DNA from 3 places in the Mycoplasma sp. P36-A1 genome. Region 3 is predicted to be linked to each of the others. Evidence: a T-box and tRNA genes for the amino acid it is inferred to sense, from the RefSeq annotation. Region 3 holds a T-box; the other regions hold tRNA genes.
The links. The T-box of region 3 lies ahead of alaS (alanine--tRNA ligase). A T-box ahead of a tRNA ligase gene usually reads a tRNA of that ligase, here a tRNA-Ala.

Region 1 (4,575 bases), 210 kb from region 3:
ATATACATTATTCCACCGTTTGTCATCAATGAGATATTAGTTATATATATATTTACTTTATCATATACACTTACATTATCAATTAGTGCTACATGAAATGTATAACTTAAAATTGAATTTATTGTTATTAAAAATATTGTTATTAGTATTAAAAAAGCAAAATTTCTTTTTAGTTTCATAATTTATTCTCCCTCATTCTACTACATTTCTATTTTAACAAAATTAATAATATTTTTAAACTATAATAAATAGAAAACTAGAAATATACTAATTTGTATTATTTCTAGTTTAAATCATTATATTCTGTTTTTAAGAAAAAATATAATTAGCTTTCAAGTTTGCAAAATATAACTTTACACATAACTCATCAATTATAATATAAACTTCACTTTTCATTTATTCATCTCCAAAATAATATTAATAATATTTGTACTACACTATTATGACACATCTCGTTTACATATGGCAAACTATATGCTATTAATATTAAATTAAAACTAAACTAAGAGCCATTATTGCCATTCCAGCAATAAATCCATAAATAATTAAATGGTGGTCTCCATATTCATGTGCAGCTGGCAGTAATTCATCAATACTAATATAAACCATTATTCCTGCTATCACACAAAATACTACTCCAAGTAGTCCATCATTTAAAAATGGCATTAATAAAAAGTATGCTATGATTGCACCTACTGGTTCAGCAAGACCTGATAAAAATGAAAATTTAAATGCTTTCTTTTTATCTTTTGTAGCATAATAAATTGGTACTGAAGCTGCTATTCCTTCTGGTATATTATGGATTGCTACTGCTATGGCAATACTTATACCAAGTTGAGGATCTGATAGTCCTGCAACAAAGGTTGCAATACCTTCAGGAAAATTATGAATTGCTATGGCAATTGCTGACATCATCCCTACTCTCATCAACTTCTTTTCTTTTGTGTTTATAGCACAATGCGCTCCAATGGCTTTTTCAATTTCTTGGGCACTCATTTGTGCATTACTACTACTTTGATACATTTCATATTCTTGTGGACTTACAAGCTCATGTGGGTTTGTTTCATTTGGAACTAGAAAATCTATTAAAGCTGCTATGGCAATACCGCCAAAAAAGGCTAAAACTCCAAATAACTCACCTTGTTTACCATCAAAAAATTCTACTAAATTTTTAACACCTTCTGGTAATATCTCAACAAATGATACATAAACCATTACACCTGCAGAAAAACCTAAAGATGCAGCTAAAAACTTCATGTTAGTAGTTTTAGCTCTTAATGCTATTAATGAGCCAATACCGGTTGCTAAACCGGCAAACATTGTCATTAAAAATGCTTGTATAACTACATGAGTTTCAAACATTTAATCTCCCCCTTTTTTCTAATGATTATGCACTCCATGACTAAAGAGTACTAAAGCTAAACCCATTACTATCATTCCTGCTATTACTCCATATACAACTTTATGTCTATCACCATATTTGTTTGCTGTTGGTAATAGTTCATCAAATGCAATATATATCATCATCCCACTGACTAAAGCAAAGATAAATCCTAATATATTATCAGTTAAATATGGTTTTAGAAAAACATGTGTTAACACTGCTCCTAGACCTGTTGCTAATGCAGACAGTGTAGTTATGCCTAAAGCCTTTAGTGGCTTTTTACTTGCATAGTATATTGGTAAAGCAATAGCTATTCCTACTGGAAAATTATGTATAGCAACACTCATCATTAAAGCAATTCCAGTATCAAATTCACTAATAAACGATAAATAAACAGCTGAACCCTCTAATAAATTATGGACTGCAATTGTAACTGCTGTTATAACTCCTAATCGTAAAATATGTGAATTATCATCATTTTCGTTATTACTATTTATATGAGCATGTTCATGTGAATGTGGTAAATATCTATCAAGTAAGTGTGCTATGATTACACCACAAAGCAAGGCAAACATAGCCATAACTCCACCAAATGATGATCCTAATGAATCACTTAGGTGTTCTATACCATGTGGTAAGACTTCCATTAAACTTGCATAAATCATTATTCCCGCACTAAATCCTAAAGATAAATGCGTATAGCTTTTTAATTTATCTTTAAATAGTAAACTGAACAATGCTCCAACGATCATTGCACAACCTGCTAATGTTGAATAAATTAAACCATATATTTCATTACTCATTAAATCACCTCAATCTTATTTATAATAATTATAACCTAGACTATATGGAAATACTACTATTATTTTATTAAAATGACATCTTTTATACAAGTAAGATGAAACTTTATCATAAAAATAAAAAAACATCTCTAAGAGATGTCATTTGTTACATGGTGGCTTCGGACGGAATCGAACCGCCGACACGAGGATTTTCAATCCTCTGCTCTACCGACTGAGCTACGAAGCCAATGGCGGTCCAGACGGGACTCGAACCCGCGATCTCCGCTGTGACAGAGCGGCATGTTAACCACTACACCACTGGACCATTGGTTGCGGGGACAGGATTTGAACCTGCGACCTTCGGATTATGAGCCCGACGAGCTACCGAACTGCTCCACCCCGCGATGTATAAATATTCAATTTTTTAATAAAACTTAATGGCGGAGGAAGAGGGATTCGAACCCCCGCGACCTTTAACAGCCCTGTCGGTTTTCAAGACCGATCCCTTCAGCCAGGCTTGGGTATTCCTCCGTATTAAAATTGGTAGCGGGAGAGGGACTTGAACCCCCGACCTTTCGGGTATGAACCGAACGCTCTAGCCAACTAAGCTACCCCGCCAACTCTTGTATTTTATTAAATGGTGGAGCCTAGCGGGATCGAACCGCTGACCCCCTGCGTGCAAGGCAGGTGCTCTCCCATCTGAGCTAAGGCCCCATTTAAATGGTCGGGAAGACAGGATTCGAACCTGCGACCCCCTGGTCCCAAACCAGGTGCACTACCAAGCTGTGCTACTTCCCGACATATCTTATGTTATTTAAAAATGGCGCGCCAGGCAGGAATCGAACCCACAACCTCCTGATCCGTAGTCAGGCACTCTATCCAGTTGAGCTACTGGCGCATTTATTTGTTCTGTAACTTAAGACTAATATATTATAGCATAGTAAAATACTGTTTGCAATTATTAATGTTACAAATCGAATAGTTTTTTGTTATAACGGTGTTAATTAATGGTATATAATTATTATCGATTATAATAGTATTATTTTATGAGTGTAAGTATATAATTCAATTAAATATTCTTATAAACTTTGACTAATATTACTATTAAAAATTGGTATGTATCATATAATTAAGTGATTTATATTGATTAATTTCTCGACATTAATAAGTTATCTTTTTCATACAACTCAATAATTAACATTTTTAACATACTTTGTATTATTATTTTAAATAGTATTAAAATGACTCTTATTCAATTTTTAGTATCGATAGCATAGTAACTGATTTTACTGTTGTTTCAAACTAAACTTTTGATTTTATATTTTAAATTAAATTATTTATAATATATAGAATTGCGCTGTTTATATATTTATCTTTTATGCTTATCAAATCACTTTTTTATAGATGGTTATTAAAACTTAAAAAACAATATTAACAGTATAGTCAATATTTGTCCATGTCTTAATTTGTAATTTAATGTTTGTTGAAGAATTTATTGGTTATTATAATAAGGACAATGTCTTTTTACTTTTTATTAACATTATGTGCAATTCAATTTTATTTACAAACCAAAAAAAGCCTTTAATAGGCTTTAGTTTTTATAATGGTGGCTTCGGACGGAATCGAACCGCCGACACGAGGATTTTCAATCCTCTGCTCTACCGACTGAGCTACGAAGCCAATGGCGGTCCAGACGGGACTCGAACCCGCGATCTCCGCTGTGACAGAGCGGCATGTTAACCACTACACCACTGGACCATTGGTTGCGGGGACAGGATTTGAACCTGCGACCTTCGGATTATGAGCCCGACGAGCTACCGAACTGCTCCACCCCGCGATGTCTTTTATTCTGTTTTTCTTTTAAATTAAATGGCGGAGGAAGAGGGATTCGAACCCCCGCGACCTTTAACAGCCCTGTCGGTTTTCAAGACCGATCCCTTCAGCCAGGCTTGGGTATTCCTCCGGATTTAAAATGATGGTGGACCTAGCAGGACTCGAACCTGCGACCTACCGGTTATGAGCCAGTAGCTCTAACCAACTGAGCTATAGGTCCATCAATTTATTTAATTTAAAAATTGGTAGCGGGAGAGGGACTTGAACCCCCGACCTTTCGGGTATGAACCGAACGCTCTAGCCAACTAAGCTACCCCGCCGTGTTTCTAATAATATTAATGGTGGAGCCTAGCGGGATCGAACCGCTGACCCCCTGCGTGCAAGGCAGGTGCTCTCCCAGCTGAGCTAAGGCCCCATGTTATTTTTAAAAATGGTCGGGAAGACAGGATTCGAACCTGCGACCCCCTGGTCCCAAACCAGGTGCACTACCAAGCTGTGCTACTTCCCGTTAATTAAGATTTTAATTAACTTGCTTAGAAATTATAACATATTTTTTAATTAAAAATCAATACTTTT
Region 2 (4,575 bases), 560 kb from region 3:
TTATTGTTTTTATTAATTATGTTATTATTAATCATGACATTTATCTCCTTAATTTAGTTTTGTCGCTTAAATTATAACAAAGATAAATGTCTTTTTCTTTATATTAACAATTTAAGGGTGGATAACATTTCAAGTAATACTTGAATTTGTTATTCCACCCTATAAATTATAGAACCCATTTATAAAGTTAGTTTTTTTGTTTAAATAAGTTTTGTTTAAATAAGTTTTGCTAGAATATCTTTAAATAATGGCATTTCATTAATATAATATGCTTTTTTAAAATTAGAAATTTGCTCTTGGCTAAATTTGTTTGGATCTAATTCTAATCTATGTGTAGGTAATGGTCTGTTTTGAGAAATCTTAACATCAATAACAACAGGCTTAGTAGGATTGATTACTTCATCTTGTTCAAAAACCATTTTTAATTCCTCAATAGAGTTAACAGTGTATCCAACAGCAGACATTGATTTAGCCATTAAACCAAAGTCAGCTTCATAAAGATCAACTCCAAAAATATGTTGAGTAGCATATTGTTCACTTTCAATAAACCCTAAAGAATCATTGCTCATAACAATATTGATTACAGGCAAATTATATTTTACCTGAGTTAAAATATCTTGGCAAACCATTGAAAAGCCACCATCACCATTTACTGTAACAACTTGTCTGCTTGGATAAGCTAATTTAGCCGCTATACCACCACAAACACCATAACCCATTGTTGCATATATACCAGAGGTAGTCCATAGCTGATTCGGCTTAAAATCAATGTTTCTAACACATTGTATACTTACGTTTCCAACATCACCAACAATAATAGCATCATCTTTTAATATATTAGCTAAATTAGCCATTATGTTTTCAGCAGTAACCTTTTCTAATTTAAGATTTGCTAAATCTTTAGTGTATTTATTCCAATAATCCATATTTATTTTACAAGCTTTAAGATATGCACTTTCAGTAACATTACCATCTAATTTATCAATAATACTTCTTAAAGTACTTTTAGCATCTGCATTAATACCAACATCAACTCTATGTCTTTTACCAACTATACTAGGCTTAATATCAATTTGAATAAACTTTTGATCTGGTCTAAACATAACTTGAGCAAAAGGGAAATCACTACCAACAAACATAATCAAATCAGCATGTGCGATTGCTTCAGTAGCTGGTTTCGTTCCTAACCTTCCAGATGCTTTTAAATAGTTTTCAAAATCATCACCAATAATATTTCTTGCTAAAGCAGTAGAAACAACAGGCATTTGCAACTTAGTTGAAAGCTCTTTTAGTTCATCTTTACAGCCCTTAGCACCTATACCATAAAATAATAGGGGCTGTTTAGCTTGTTTTAATAAATCAATAGCAGCATCAATATCAGATTCTTCAGCAATAGGATGCTTAATATTAAATTGTTTAGCAGAAGTAATATAAGTGTCATTAATATCAACAGTACCAAAATCAACAGGTATAGTTAAACAGGCAACACCATTATATTCATAAGCTGCTCTAATAGCATCTTCAACCATGTAAGGCATTTGCTGAGGATCCATAACAACTCTATTATAAACACTAACATCTCTTAGCATTGGATCTTCATTCATTTCTTGAAAGTAGTTAGTATTCATAAATTTAGAAGATACTTGTCCAATAATTGCTAAAACAGGAGTCTTATCATGCTTAGCATCATATAAACCATTTAATAGGTGAACAGCACCAGGTCCAGCAGAACCAAAACAAACACCAATTTTTTTTGTAAGTTTAGAATGGGCAGCAGCAGCAAGAGCTCCGACTTCCTCATGTCTAACTTGAATATATTCAATATTACTTTGATCGTTGTATAAAGCCTCCATAGTAGAATTGATAGATCCACCAGGTAAACCATAAATATGCTTAACTCCATAGTCGCTTAAAACATTAAGCATTGCTAAGGCAGAATTAATTTTTTTAAATTCCATAATTATTCCCTCTTTCTAATTATTTATATTCTTAATTTAAATTATAGAATTAGTAATAAATTTTATCAAAAATAATGCAATAATTCATTTTTTAAAAAAATAAAAAAAATAATAAAAATAGCCTTCAAATAGTTGACTTGCATAAACCTACATGATATTATATATAGGCGTTAGGAAATAAAATAACTCTTAGATAGGGGCCTGTAGCTCAGTTGGTTAGAGCACACGACTGATAATCGTGAGGTCGGAAGTTCGAGTCTTCTCAGGCCCACCATTTTATTTCTAACAAATAATAACATTTTAAAATGGGCCTGTAGCTCAGTTGGTTAGAGCACACGACTGATAATCGTGAGGTCGGAAGTTCGAGTCTTCTCAGGCCCACCATTTTAAATTTACATGGGGCCTTAGCTCAGCTGGGAGAGCACCTGCCTTGCACGCAGGGGGTCAGCGGTTCGATCCCGCTAGGCTCCACCATTTTATTTAAAGGATGATTATATGAAATTTTCATTTATACATAATAATATTAATGTCTTTGATTTAAATAAAAGTATTTCTTTTTACAAAAAGTCATTAAATATGGTAGAATCTTCAAGAGTAGAAGCAGAAGATGGATCATTTGTTCTAGTTTATATGAAACCAGAAGAAGGAACTAATCTAATTGAACTTACTTACTTAAGAGATCAAAATAAACCATATAATTTAGGTGATAATGAAATCCATATGGCATTTGAAGTTGATGATTATGCTAAGGCATATGAATTACACAAAGAAATGGATGTAATTGTATTTGAAAACACAGTAATGGGTTTATATTTCATTGCAGATCCTGATGGATACTGGATAGAAATATTGGAAAAAGGGCGTAACTAACCTTTAATATGGACGATTAGCTCAGTTGGGAGAGCATCTGCCTTACAAGCAGAGGGTCAGCGGTTCGAGCCCGTTATCGTCCACCATGCCGGCTTAGCTCAGTTGGTAGAGCAACTGACTTGTAATCAGTAGGTCGGGGGTTCAAGTCCTCTAGCCGGCACCATTGTCCTGTTAGCTCAGTTGGTAGAGCATCTGACTTTTAATCAGAGGGTCACAGGTTCGAATCCTGTACAGGACACCATTTTAAATTAAATATGCGGATGTGGCGGAACTGGCAGACGCGCTAGACTTAGGATCTAGTACTTCGGTGTGCAGGTTCGATTCCTGTCATCCGCACCATATATTTAATAGATAACACCTTTTACAGGTGTTTTTTTGTTGCCTCATTCTGATAGATAAATGTCACTATTTTAATATATGAGTTAGTATTGGATATAACAGAAATGTTGTATCCTTTTTTAATGCTTTATCGCTATACAATTAATTATTCTTGTATCATTATTTTAGTTTTTAATCTTTCAAATCTTCTAAAGCCACAAGATATTGTTTTTAACTTCTTGAATTTAGATATTGTACCTTCTATTATTCCATTATTATACTCAGCATCGAAACTATCTTTAATATATTCATAATACTTAATAAAGGTAGATATACAAGTTTTAATTTTATCTGAAGCTAATTTATTAGGCTGATCATTGTTTTCTTAAACATTTCCATATTATTGTATTTTAAAGAAAATAGTAAATCTTGATATATTTCATAATTATTTTTAAAGTCCTCATTATTCTCGATTAAATAATTTTGAATTGCTTTATTGTTTGTAAACTTACAATTAAAGGTACATGCTTAAACATCACTTCTGAAAGATTCTCCTTTAACTGTAATATAGGTTTCCAAAAATTTTTGAACTTATTTCTGTTTTTTTCATCTGCATTCATAATTGCAACTCTAGTTTTATTAAAGTCTCTAGTTAAATTCTGATAAATATGAAATCTATCTAATATTATTTTAGCATTAGTAAAGTCATTTTTAATGATTTCAATATAAGGTGTATACATATCAATTACAATATATTCAACATTATCAATAGCTTCTTTTGTATAGTAGCTAAAATAGTTCTCTAAGTAAGCTTTTTGCCTGTTTTCTACGATATCTAGTAGCTTTCTTTTTTCACCATCCATAATAACAAAGGACATATTGCCATCAGCATCTTTAGTAGATTTAAACTCATCAAAATGAAGTACTTTTGGTAAATAGGATTTAATAGTAGTAGATTTAGCAGCCTCTGCATAAGTATCTAATACTCTAAAAACAGAATGTGTAGATACATTATGATCTTTAGCAATATAAGTACAAGTAAGCATATTAGTTAATTTAAGAGCAATTAGATATTTAACCATATTAGAAATAGAACATCCAGGATTTGTTAGAGTATTAGCAGGAATAAAAGTTTTATTACATTCCATACATTTGTAACGAGTCTTAGTAAGTTTTAAATAAGCATCAAAACCAGAAACCATAGGTAATTTAATAAGAGATACTTTTTTATTATGTACATAAAATTTATTATGAACTTTATTACATTTAGGGCAAACATTATCATTAAAAAATAGAATTCCATAAAATACTTTAGAAATATTATCTTTAATTTTTTCATCTTGAAATTTATATATATTAATATTGGAATCATTAATTCCAATAATTTCTTTTAATTCTTTATTGTTTTTATTAATTATGTTATTATTAA
Region 3 (4,575 bases):
AGGCTTTGATACTGTTTGGGTATCTGGAATGGATCATGCTGGAATATCAACACAAGCAAAAGTAGATCAAAGACTAAGACAACAAGGAACTTCTTTTAGAGAATTAGGTCGTGAAAAATTCTTAGAAAAAGCATGGGAATGGAAAGATGAATATGCTGCAACAATAAAAGAGCAATGGGGTAAGTTAGGATTAGGTCTAGATTATCAAAGAGAAAGATTTACATTAGATTCTGGACTAAATGATGCTGTAACTAAAGTATTTGTAGATTTATATAATAAAGGCTATATTTATCGTGGCAAAAGAATCATTAACTGGGATCCTGCAGCTCAAACAGCCTTATCTAACATTGAGGTTATTCATGAAGATGTAGCAGGATTTGAACATTACTTTAAATATGAATTTAGTGATGGTAGTGGTAAGTTTTTAGAAGTAATGACTACAAGACCAGAAACAATCTTTGGAGATGGTGCTATTGCAGTACACCCAAAAGATGAAAGATACACAAACTATATTGGTAAAGAAGTATATACACCAGTTTCACATATAGCAATACCAATAATTACTGATGAATATGTTGATATGGAAGTAGGTAGTGGTTGTGTTAAGATTACCCCAGCCCATGATCCAAATGACTTTGAAGTAGGAAAAAGACATGATGTACCAATAAAAATTATTTTAAATGATGATGCAAGTATGGCAAGCAATGAATGGGTTCCTAAAAAGTTTCAAGGATTAGATCGATTTGAATGTCGTAAACAATTTATTGAAGCATCAAAAGAAGAAGGTACATTTATCAAAATGGATTCAATTATTCACAGTGTAGGACATTCTGAAAGATCAGGAGCAGTTGTTGAACCACTTTTATCATTGCAGTGGTTTGTTGCCATGGATAAATTATCACAAGCTGCAACAGATTATCAAAGTACATCTGATAAAATTAACTTTGTACCAGAACGTTTTGAAAAAACCTTCCTTCAATGGATGGAAAAAGTAGAGGATTGGACAATTTCTCGTCAATTATGGTGGGGACATAGAATACCTGCTTGGTACCACAATGAAACCAAAGAAGTTTATGTTGGAATCAACCCACCTCAAGATATAGAAAACTATTCACAAGATGAAGATGTCTTAGATACATGGTTTTCATCAGGACTTTGGCCATTTTCAACACTAGGTTGGCCAGAAAAAACACCAGATCTTGATAGATATTTTCCAACAAGTGTTTTAGTAACAGGTTATGATATTATCTTTTTCTGGGTATCAAGAATGATTTTCATGTCACATGAATTTCTTGATGATAAACCATTTGAAGATGTATTAATACATGGACTAGTAAGAGATTCAGAAGGTAGAAAAATGTCAAAATCATTAGGTAATGGTGTTGATCCAATGGACGTAATAGATAAATATGGTGCCGATTCACTTAGATTTTTCTTAACAACTAATTCATCACCAGGACAAGATTTAAGATATACAGAAGAAAAAGTTGAAGCAACAAAAAACTTCATAAATAAATTATGGAATGCAGCAAGATTTGTAATGATGAACATTGAAGATACAACAACAGATGTATTTGCAATAAGTGATTTATTACCAGCTGATAAATGGATCTTAAAAAGATTAAATGAAACAATTCAAGAAGTAACATTAAACATGGAAAAATATGAATTTACAATAGTAGGTAGCTCACTTTATAGTTTCATCTGGGACGATTATTGTTCATGGTATATTGAAATGTCTAAAGCAACAATGGAATTAGAAACAACAAAATCAGTACATAAATATGTACTAGAAGCAATTTTAAAAATGTTAAATCCATTTATGCCATTTGTAACAGAAGAAATATATACTGCATTAACAGGCGAAGAAACAATAGTAACAACAAATTATCCAGAAGAAAATAATGATTATAACTTTGATACTACAAGTGCTCAAGATGCAATGGAATTAATTACAATGTTTAGAGAAATTAGAAAAGAGTATGAAATAAAAAGAGCTATTAAGATTAACTATGAAATTGATAAAGACTTATCACAAGCTAATGAATACATTGAAAAAATGATAAACTTTACTAAAGGAATAAGTGATCAAGCTTCAAGAATAGAAACATATATTACAAAAGATGGAACAACAGTAGCAGTAGATTTAAGCATGGTAGAAGAAAAATCTAATGAAGAAGTAATAGCAGAATATCAAGTAGAACTTGAGCAACTAACAAAAGAAATATCAAGAGCAAAAGGAATGCTAAGCAATGAAAAATTCATTTCAAAAGCACCAGCTGCAAAAGTTGCTGAAGAAAAAGACAAGCTTGCTACTTATCAAGCTAAGTATGATAGTATTCAAGCAATTGTAGATCAACTTAAATAACTAAATAGATAGTTTACAAAGTAGTGAAATTTTGCTATAATGATAAAATAAAATACCAAGATGAAAGATAAGTAATTATCATATAGTTTTATAAGAGAACAGATGTTTGGTGAAAATCTGTAATTATATATAATGAAGCTCCTTTCTAGTATATTGTGAAAACAATACGTAAAACTGCGTTAAAGTTAAATTAAGAGCATTGAAGACAATGAATCAGGATGGTACCGCGAAGATATTTCGTTCCTGAATTTATTGTCTTTTTATATTATTTAAATACAGGAGGATATATATGAAATATCAAACAAGTGCTGAAATAAGAAAAATGTTTCTAGACTTTTTCAAAGAAAAGAATCATATGATAGAACCAGGAGCTCCTTTAATACCAAATAATGATCCATCATTACTTTGGATAAATTCAGGAGTAAGTGCATTAAAAAAATACTTTGATGGAAGTGTAACACTAGAAGTGCCTAGAATAGCAAATTCACAAAGATCATTAAGAACAAATGATATAGAAAATGTTGGTTTAACTGCAAGACATCATACAATGTTTGAAATGTTAGGTAATTTTTCAATAGGAGACTATTTTAAAAAAGAAGCAATCGCTTTTGCTTGGGAGTTTTTAACAAGTGAAAATTGGATTAATTTTGATATAGATAAATTATATGTAACAATATATACAGATGATGATGAAGCATATAAAATATGGCATGAAGAAATTGGTTTAGATGATTCAAGAATATTTAGATTAGAAGGAAACTTCTGGGAAATTGGAGCTGGACCATCAGGACCAAATTCGGAAATATTTTATGATAGAGGAATTGAATATGATCCAGAAAACATTGGAATAGAACTGCTTGCAAAAGATATGGACAATGATCGTTATATTGAAATATGGAATATCGTATTTTCACAATATAATGCAGTAGAAGGTGTTGATAGAAAAGACTATAAACAACTTCCACAAAAAAACATTGATACAGGAATGGGTCTAGAAAGATTAACTTCAATAGTACAACATGCTGAAACAAATTTTGAAACAGACTTGTTTATGCCAATAATAAAAGAAATTGAAATAATGTCAAATCAATCATATACAGGTGCTCACAAAAGAGCGTTTAAAGTAATTGCAGACCATATTAGAGCATTAACATTTGCTTTAGCAGATGGAGCAATGTTTTCAAATGAAGGTAGAGGATATGTCTTAAAAAGACTTTTAAGAAGAGCTTCTAGATTTGGTTTAGAACTTGGAATTAAAGATCCATTTTTATATAAATTAGTAGATGTTGTCACAACTACAATGGAAGATTACTATCCATATCTTAATGATAAAAAAGATTTAGTAAAAAAAGTAATTAAATTAGATGAAGAAAGATTTCAAAAAACACTATCTTCTGGATTGAAATTATATGAAGAAGTTAAACAAAATAGTAGTGATACAAAAATAATAAATGGTGAAGATGCTTTTAAATTATATGATACATATGGTTTTCCAATAGAATTAGTCTTAGAATTAAGTGAAGAATCATCATATGAAGTAGATATTGAAGGATTTAAAAAACATATGCTAAACCAACAAGAGATGGCAAGAGCAAGCTTTAAAGACTCTTCAAATATGAGTTCACAATCAGCTGATTTATTGGATTTTAAAAAACAATCAGACTTTATAGGATATTGTGCTAATAAAGTTCAATCAAAAATAATAGGATTGTTTCAAGATGGTGTATCAGTACAAGAATTAAAAGGTAGTGGAGAAATTATCTTTGATAAAACAGTGTTCTATGCTGAAAGTGGAGGACAAATATCAGATAAAGGAACAATAACAGTAGATAATAAAGTATTACAAGTTATCAAAGTTAGAAAAGCTCCTAATGGACAACATCTTCATTTAGTAGAAAAAGCAGATTTAAGTATTAATCAGGAATGTTTATTACAATTAGATATTGAATTTAGAAAATTAGTTCAAAGAAATCATACTGCTACACACTTATTACACCAAGCACTTAAAGATGTAGTTGGTAAACATGCAAATCAAGCAGGTTCATATGTAACTGAAGAATACTTAAGATTTGACTTTAGTCATTATGAAAAAATAAATAAAGAACAATTAACTGAAATTGAAAATATTGTTAACGAAGCTATATTTAGTGGAAGTAATGTTAGTATAGAAAGCATGAACATTCAAGATGCCAAAGATAAAGGTGCAA

Region 1: it encodes a tRNA-Ala, which carries the amino acid that the T-box ahead of alaS (alanine--tRNA ligase) is inferred to sense. The anticodon was not compared.
Region 2: it encodes a tRNA-Ala, which carries the amino acid that the T-box ahead of alaS (alanine--tRNA ligase) is inferred to sense. The anticodon was not compared.

Annotation. Positions count from the first base shown of each region.
Region 1 covers NZ_CP168083.1:1,340,483-1,345,057, forward strand. Annotated here, with positions in the region: gene ACD762_RS06470 (hypothetical protein) at 1-179, opposite strand, end outside; gene zupT (zinc transporter ZupT) at 487-1,362, opposite strand; gene ACD762_RS06480 (ZIP family metal transporter) at 1,381-2,187, opposite strand; tRNA gene ACD762_RS06485 (tRNA-Phe) at 2,338-2,413, opposite strand; tRNA gene ACD762_RS06490 (tRNA-Asp) at 2,416-2,491, opposite strand; tRNA gene ACD762_RS06495 (tRNA-Met) at 2,494-2,570, opposite strand; tRNA gene ACD762_RS06500 (tRNA-Ser) at 2,605-2,697, opposite strand; tRNA gene ACD762_RS06505 (tRNA-Met) at 2,708-2,784, opposite strand; tRNA gene ACD762_RS06510 (tRNA-Ala) at 2,805-2,880, opposite strand; tRNA gene ACD762_RS06515 (tRNA-Pro) at 2,888-2,964, opposite strand; tRNA gene ACD762_RS06520 (tRNA-Arg) at 2,988-3,064, opposite strand; tRNA gene ACD762_RS06525 (tRNA-Phe) at 3,771-3,846, opposite strand; tRNA gene ACD762_RS06530 (tRNA-Asp) at 3,849-3,924, opposite strand; tRNA gene ACD762_RS06535 (tRNA-Met) at 3,927-4,003, opposite strand; tRNA gene ACD762_RS06540 (tRNA-Ser) at 4,037-4,129, opposite strand; tRNA gene ACD762_RS06545 (tRNA-Ile) at 4,143-4,219, opposite strand; tRNA gene ACD762_RS06550 (tRNA-Met) at 4,243-4,319, opposite strand; tRNA gene ACD762_RS06555 (tRNA-Ala) at 4,339-4,414, opposite strand; tRNA gene ACD762_RS06560 (tRNA-Pro) at 4,431-4,507, opposite strand.
Region 2 covers NZ_CP168083.1:566,003-570,577, forward strand. Annotated here, with positions in the region: gene ACD762_RS02520 (ISL3 family transposase) at 1-35, opposite strand, end outside; gene spxB (pyruvate oxidase) at 216-1,958, opposite strand; tRNA gene ACD762_RS02530 (tRNA-Ile) at 2,156-2,232, shown strand; tRNA gene ACD762_RS02535 (tRNA-Ile) at 2,266-2,342, shown strand; tRNA gene ACD762_RS02540 (tRNA-Ala) at 2,357-2,432, shown strand; gene ACD762_RS02545 (VOC family protein) at 2,454-2,828, shown strand; tRNA gene ACD762_RS02550 (tRNA-Val) at 2,839-2,914, shown strand; tRNA gene ACD762_RS02555 (tRNA-Thr) at 2,916-2,991, shown strand; tRNA gene ACD762_RS02560 (tRNA-Lys) at 2,994-3,069, shown strand; tRNA gene ACD762_RS02565 (tRNA-Leu) at 3,085-3,167, shown strand; gene ACD762_RS02570 (transposase) at 3,313-3,507, opposite strand; gene ACD762_RS02575 (ISL3 family transposase) at 3,620-4,575, opposite strand, start outside.
Region 3 covers NZ_CP168083.1:1,125,748-1,130,322, reverse strand. Annotated here, with positions in the region: gene ACD762_RS05395 (valine--tRNA ligase) at 1-2,368, shown strand, start outside; T-box leader at 2,417-2,616, shown strand; gene alaS (alanine--tRNA ligase) at 2,658-4,575, shown strand, end outside.